One region of the Streptomyces sp. NPDC096323 genome, then DNA from elsewhere that is predicted to be linked to it. Evidence: riboswitches for the same ligand, from Rfam matches in the RefSeq annotation. Region 1 holds a riboswitch; the other holds the start of a gene.
What was found. Region 1 has a riboswitch for cobalamin ahead of ABTX18_RS23000 (ABC transporter substrate-binding protein). Riboswitches for the same ligand answer to the same signal wherever they lie in the genome.
Positions count from the first base shown of each region.

Region 2: it holds a riboswitch for cobalamin, as region 1 does, so the genes downstream of both, ABTX18_RS08945 (ribonucleoside-diphosphate reductase subunit alpha) here and ABTX18_RS23000 (ABC transporter substrate-binding protein) in region 1, are expected to answer to the same signal.

Region 1 covers NZ_JBEOSI010000008.1:163,666-167,298, reverse strand. The annotation lists gene ABTX18_RS23010 (acyl-CoA dehydrogenase family protein) at 1-1,898, shown strand, start outside; gene ABTX18_RS23005 (hypothetical protein) at 1,895-2,074, shown strand; cobalamin riboswitch at 2,216-2,401, shown strand; gene ABTX18_RS23000 (ABC transporter substrate-binding protein) at 2,465-3,505, shown strand; gene ABTX18_RS22995 (FecCD family ABC transporter permease) at 3,502-3,633, shown strand, end outside.
Region 2 covers NZ_JBEOSI010000003.1:242,517-246,149, reverse strand. The annotation lists gene mctP (monocarboxylate uptake permease MctP) at 1-1,045, shown strand, start outside; gene ABTX18_RS08950 (GNAT family N-acetyltransferase) at 1,156-1,668, shown strand; adenosylcobalamin-variant (AdoCbl-variant) riboswitch at 1,736-1,834, shown strand; gene ABTX18_RS08945 (ribonucleoside-diphosphate reductase subunit alpha) at 1,987-3,633, shown strand, end outside.

The DNA of each region.
Region 1 (3,633 bases):
ACACCGTTTTCGACAGCACCGACCCCTCGGAAACCGTCAACGGGCGAGTCGCCGGCCTTCTCAGCACCGTGCTGTTCGGCCCGGACGCCCGCCGCGAACACGGCTTCTGGCGCCGCCTCGTCGCCACCGAGCCGTTCCGCCGGCCGCTCTGGCCGCCGCCGGGCCCCACCCCCGACGAGCGCCTCGCCCTCGCCCACGCACGGCTGCGCACGCTCAACAACGCGCTGGACAGCGCCGCACGCCCGGCCGCCGACCCCCGCGCCCTGGCGGCCCTGCACGAGTGGCTCGCTCCGGTGGACCCGGCGTTCGCCACGGTCGCGGGCGTTCACTACAACCTGTTCCTCGGCAGTCTCCTGGACCACGACGCCGACGGCCCCCGTGACCTGTCGGACTTCCTCCGGCTGCGGCGGATCGGCACCTTCCTCTGTACGGAGGTGGCGCACGGCAACGACGCGGCCGCCATCGAGACGACCGCCACCTACGACCCCGGCCGGGACGGGTTCGTGCTGCACACCCCGCACGCCGGCGCGCAGAAGTTCATGCCCAACACCAGCCCGGCCGGCGGCCCCAAGTCGGGTCTCGTCGCGGCACGGCTGATCGTCGGCGGCGCCGACCGCGGCGTCTTCCTGCTGCTGGTGCCGCTCACGGACGCGTCGCGGGCCCTGCCCGGCGTCCGGGTGCGGCGGCTTCCCGCACGGATGGGCAGTCCCGTCGACCACTGCCTGACCTCCTTCGACCAGGTCTTCGTGGACCGTGGCGCGCTGCTGGGCGGCGCGCAGGGGCGGGTCGGGGGCGACGGGGTGTTCCGCAGCGAGACGGAGGGCCGCAGGCGCCGCTTCCTGGCGTCGATCGGACGGGTCGTCACGGGCCGGGTCTGCATGAGCGCCAGTGCGGCCGGCTCCGCGCGCGTCACGCTGGCCGTCGCCGTCCGCTACGGAGGCCACCGCTTCGTCTCGGCGGGCCGCGCGTCGCCGCCGGTGCCGGTCATCGCCCACCGCAGCCACCACGGCCCGCTCGCCGAGGCCATGGCCACCGTCTTCGCGATGAGCCTGCTGCACCGGCGCGTACTCGACCGGTGGGAGAAGGCCGCGGCGCGGCCGCCCGCGGAGCGGGAGACGGCCGAGCGGCTGGTCGACATCGCCAAGGCATGGATCACCTGGCAGGCCCGGGACGTCATCGTCGAGTGCCGGGAGCGGTGCGGCGCCCAGGGGCTGCTGGAGAACAACGGGATGACCGAACTCGTCACCGGGATCGAGGGTGCCATCACCGCCGAGGGCGACAACCTGGCCATCCACGCCCGGGCGGCCGCCGGACTGATGGCCGACGCGGCACGGGCCCGGCAGGAGGAGCCGGCGCCCGGCCCCGCGAGCGGCGACCTCGCCGACCTGCGGTTCCTCGGCGGGCTCCTGGACCAGGTGGAGGGCATCTGGTTCGCCCGGGCGGCGGCGCGGATGGCGCGGGCGGCACACGGAGACCCGCTGGAGCGCTGGAACGCGGCTTCCGGGCCCGCCCTGCGGGGGGTCGAGGCCCATGCCTACCGGCAGGCAGCCCACGCGTACGACCACGCGCTCGCCGCCCTGCCCGACGGCGAGGCCCGCGACCGGCTGGCCGAACTGGCCCGGCTGTTCGCCCTGCGCTGGGTCGCGCGCAACAGCGGGGACCTGCTCGCCGCCGGCCACCTGACCGCCGGCCAGGTCGACGCGCTGACCGATGCCACCGAGCAGCTCGTCGCCGCCGTGAGCGGCCACCTCCCGGAACTGGCCGACTCCTTCGCGCTGCCCCCGGAGCTGCTCGCGGACTGGCCCATCGCCGGAGCCGACTACACCGACGCGTACGACGACCCGGGTGCCTCCTGGCACACCACCGCGGCCCGGGAACCCTCCGGGGGCGCGCGATGACCGGCACACCGCGGCGCGGAGCCGCCGTGTTCCGGCACCGGGCGGCGGACGCGGCCGGCCGGCTGGGCGTCCGGATCGTCCTGCTGGCCTTCTGGGGGACCGCCTCCGTGCTCTCACGGTGGTGCGAGCGGCCGCCGCGCATCCAGGGTGGCGAATCGGTTCGCCGCAAGGGGTGACCGGCGAGACGCCGACCGGTTGCTCCGGCGCCGGGGCGGTGCGCGACCCCGCCCCGGCCGCCACACGCCTCGGCCGCCACACGCCCGGCCGCCCACCGCCCGTACCACCGGCGCACTGCCGCTGAGCTGCGCAGAGGCTCGTGGTAGCGTGCCGGAGCCAGTCGAACTCCACGTAGGGGTCAGGGAATCCGGTGCGAATCCGGAACTGACGCGCAGCGGTGAGGGGGACGGGCGGGGCCACGGCCACTGGGAGAGCGACGTTTCCCGGGAAGGCGTCCCGTCCGCATGAACCCGAGTCCGAAGACCTGCTGGCACCCGCTGCCCGGCACCGGGCGGCGGAACTCCGTACAGCGGGCCCCGCGCATGGGCCCAGAGACGCCGAGGTACTCCGTGCCGCCCATAGCCGGCCCCGCCCGCTCCGCCGCCCTGCTCACCGCTGCCCTGATCCTGCTGACGGCCTGCGGCGGCGGCAAGGACAGCACCGCCGCCAAGTCCCCGGGGACCGACGGCTATCCGGTCACCCTGAAGAACTGCGGACGGACCGTCACCGTGGACGCGCCGCCGGAGCGCGCCGTTCCGGTCGACCAGGGATCGACCGAGATCCTGCTCTCGCTCGGCCTGGCCGACCGGCTCGCCGCCACGGCCACCTGGACCGACCCGGTGCTGGGAGGCCTGGAGAAGGCCAACGCCGGCGTGCCGAGGATCTCCGACAACCGCCCCTCGTCGGAGAAGGTCCTGGACCAGGAACCCGACTTCGTCAGCGCCTCCTTCGAGTCGACCCTCGCCAAGGGCGGGGTCGCTCCGCGCGAGCAGTTCGAGAAGCTCGGTGTCCCCACCTACGTCTCGCCCGCCGACTGCACCGCCAAGGACAACAGCAAGGACGGCGACGGCGTCCGCAGCGGCCCCCTGACCATGGACAGCGTCTACGCCGAAGTGCGCGACCTGGCCCGGGTGTTCGGCGTTCCCGGGCGTGGCGAGAAGCTCGTCGCCGGGCTGCGCGCCCGCGTACGCGAGGCCACGGACGGCATCGACGCCTCCGGAACGTCCCTCATGTACTGGTTCGCCAACTCCGAGTCCCCGTACCTGGCCGGCTGCTGCGGTGCGCCCGGCATCATCACCCGGGAACTCGGCGCGGAGAACGCCTTCGCCGACACCCACGAGGAATGGCCGCAGATCAGCTGGGAGACCGTCGCCGACCGCGACCCGGACGTGCTGGTCATCGGCGATCTGACCCGCAAGTCGCAGACCGCCGAGAGCGCCGCGAAGAAGATCGCCTTCCTGGAGTCCGACCCCGTCACGAAGAACATGAACGCCGTCCGGCACAAGCGCTACGTGCTGCTCAGCGGCCAGGCCATGAACCCCACCATCCGGACCGTCGAGGGCGTGGAGCGTGTCGCCGCCGCTCTGCGCAGCTTCGGGCTCGCCCGGTGACGGACACCGAACAGGCCGTCGCACCGCGCGAGGACGCGGGCGCGGGCGCCCGCCCCGGCCGGCCGGGTGTCCGCGACGGGCTCCTGTGGACCGGCGGGCTCCTGCTGCTCGCCCTGTCCGTCGCGGTC
Region 2 (3,633 bases), on a different contig from region 1:
GGACGGGCTGATCTACCTGGTCATCGCCGTGGCGATCATCTACATCCCGATCAAGCTCGGCGGCTTCGACGACATCTTCGCCAAGGCGGGCGAGGCCTTCTCGGCGAAGAACGAGGCGGCCGGCAAACCGGTGGCCGGACTGGCACCCGGCGAGGCCGGACAGTGGGGATACGCGACGCTGGCCCTGGGTTCGGCGCTGGCGCTCTTCATGTATCCGCACTCGATCACGGCGACGCTTTCCAGCCGCAGCCGTGACGTGATCCGCCGCAACACGACGATCCTGCCGCTGTACTCGCTGATGCTCGGCCTGCTCGCACTGCTGGGATTCATGGCGATCGCCGCCGGAGTCAAGGTGGACAACGGCCAGTTGGCGATCCCGCAGCTGTTCGAGAACATGTTCCCCGACTGGTTCGCGGGGGTGGCCTTCGCCGCCATCGGCATCGGCGCGCTGGTGCCCGCCGCGATCATGTCGATCGCCGCGGCGAACCTGTTCACCCGCAACATCTACAAGGACTTCCTGAAGCCGGACGCCACACCCGCGCAGGAGACCAAGGTCTCCAAGCTGGTGTCGCTGCTGGTCAAGGTCGGCGCGCTCGCCTTCGTCCTCACCATGGACAAGACGGTCGCGATCAACTTCCAGCTGCTCGGCGGGATCTGGATCCTCCAGACGATGCCGGCCCTGGTCGGCGGGCTGTTCACCCGGTGGTTCCACCGCTGGGCGCTGCTCGCGGGCTGGGCGGTCGGCATGCTCTACGGGACGCTCGCCGCGTACGGGGTCGCCAGCCCCACCCAGAAGCACTTCGGCGGGTCCTCCAAGGAGATCCCGGGCATCGGCGAGATCGGCTACATCGGCCTCACGGCCTTCGTGCTGAACGTCGTCGTGGTCGTCGTCCTCACCTTCGTCCTGAACGCCGTGAAGGCGCCCGCCGGGATCGACGAGACCTCTCCGGGCGACTACACCGCTGACGCGGGTGACCCGGGCGTGGTGACGGAGCTCCCGCCGGCCACCGCCGGTGCGCCGGGGCGGCCACTGACCGACGCGTAGGTGAACCGAACGGGCCGCCGTACTCCTCCGCCAGGGGTGCGGCGGCCCGTTCGCGCGCGCGGCGGAAAAGTGCTTGCGGCCACGGCCCGCGCGTGCGGCACACTGCACGTATGGACATGACGATCCGGCCGGCCGAGCCCGCCGAGTACGCGCTCCTCGGCGAGATCACCGCCGAGGCCTATCTCGGCGACGGGCTCCTGGACTTCGGCGCCGACGATGCGTATCTGGTTCAGCTGCGCGACGTCTCCCGCCGCGCCGCCGAGGCCGAGGTGCTGGTGGCCGCCGACGCGCGGGGCCGCGTCCTGGGCGGGGTCACCTACGCCCCGCCGGGCAACGCCTGGGCCGACATAGCCGCGGCGGACGAGGCGGAGTTCCGGATGCTGGCGGTCTCCCGCGAGGCCCGGGGAGCAGGAGCCGGGGAGGCTCTCGTACGGGCCTGTATCGACCGCGCACGGGCCACCACGGGGGTCACGGGGATCGTCCTGTCGACGCAGCCGACGATGCACGGCGCCCATAGGATCTACCGGCGCCTCGGCTTCGTACGGACCCCCGAGAGGGACTGGAGCCCCCTCGACGACCTCAAGCTGCTCACCTACCGGCTGGAGCTGCCTCCCCTCGCCTGACAGCGCGCACGACACAACATGTGGGGGCTGCCGCATCCGGCAGCCCCCACATGTATGCTCATGCTCGCTGTCGCCGCAGGGAAATCCGGTGCGAATCCGGAACTGTCCCGCAACGGTGTGTTCGGTGCGCTTTTGTGCACCCCCGAGTCCGAGGTCCTGCCGACAGCGCATCCGGTTCCACCGATCCGGATGCCCAGACGTCCGGGCCTCGTGGATGGGCCGGTGGACGCCGCACGGAGCGCTGCCCTGCCGGGTCCCGCCCCGCCCGGCCGCCCTCCGCTCCCCGAAGGCCCCGAGCCGAGCGAGGGAGAGCACCGCGTGACCATCGCGCCAGCCGATCCGGTGTCCGTGGCCGAGTCAACGGGAAGCACGAGCGAGGGACCGGGGACCGCACTGCTGCGGACCCTGACCGGCCTCACCGCCGATCTGCCCGACACCGACCCCGGACGCGTCGCCGCCGCCGCGCTGCGCGGCCGCAACGCCCGGTCGGACGAGGCCGAGCTGCGCTCGCTGGCCACCGAGGCCGCCGCGGGCCTGATCTCCGAGGACCCCGCCTACTCCCGGCTCGCCGCCCGCCTCCTCACCCGCACCATCGCGGACGAGGCGGCCGGCCAGGGTGCGACATCCTTCTCCGCCTCGGTCGCCGTCGGGCACCGCGAGGGCCTGATCGCGGACCGCACCGCCGAGTTCGTGGCGCTGCACGCGGGGGCCCTGGACGCGCTGGTCGGGCAGTCGCTCGCCGACGGCGCCGACGACCGCTTCGGCTACTTCGGCCTGCGCACCCTGCACAGCCGGTACCTCCTGCGCCACCCGCACACCCGTCAGGTCATCGAGACCCCGCAGCACTTCATGCTGCGCGTCGCCTCCGGTCTCGCCGAGGACACCTCCGCGCGCGCCCTGGACGAGGTTGCCGCGCTGTACGGTCTGATGAGCCGGCTGGACTACCTGCCCTCCTCGCCCACGCTCTTCAACTCCGGCACCCGGCACCCGCAGATGTCCTCCTGCTACCTGCTGGACTCCCCGCTGGACGAGCTGGACTCGATCTACGACCGCTACCACCAGGTGGCGCGCCTGTCGAAGCACGCGGGCGGCATCGGCCTCTCGTACTCCCGTATCCGCGCCCGGGGTTCGCTGATCCGCGGCACCAACGGCCACTCCAACGGCATCGTGCCGTTCCTGAAGACGCTCGACGCCTCCGTCGCCGCGGTCAACCAGGGCGGCCGGCGCAAGGGCGCCGCGGCCGTCTACCTGGAGACGTGGCACGCGGACATCGAGGAGTTCCTGGAGCTGCGCGACAACACGGGCGAGGACCAGCGGCGCACGCACAACCTCAACCTGGCGCACTGGATCCCCGACGAGTTCATGCGCCGGGTGGACGCGGACGGCACGTGGTCGCTGTTCTCCCCGGCCGACGTGCCCGAGCTCGTCGACCTGTGGGGCGACGCGTTCGACGCCGCCTACCGGGCGGCCGAGGCCAAGGGCCTGGCCCGCAAGACCATGCCGGCCCGTGAGCTGTACGGTCGCATGATGCGGACCCTCGCCCAGACGGGCCAGGGCTGGATGACGTTCAAGGACGCCTCCAACCGCACCGCGAACCAGACCGCCGAGCCCGGCCGCGTCGTGCACTCCTCGAACCTGTGCACCGAGATCCTCGAGGTCACCGACGACGGCGAGACGGCCGTCTGCAACCTGGGTTCGGTCAACCTCGGCGCCTTCGTCGCCGACGGCACCATCGACTGGGAGCGCCTGGACGCCACCGTGCGTACCGCCGTGACCTTCCTCGACCGGGTCGTGGACATCAACTTCTACCCGACCGAGCAGGCCGGCCGGTCCAACGCCCGCTGGCGTCCGGTGGGCCTGGGCGCCATGGGTCTCCAGGACGTCTTCTTCCAGCTGCGGCTGCCGTTCGACTCCCCCGAGGCGCGCGCCCTGTCGACGAAGATCTCCGAGCGCATCATGCTCGCG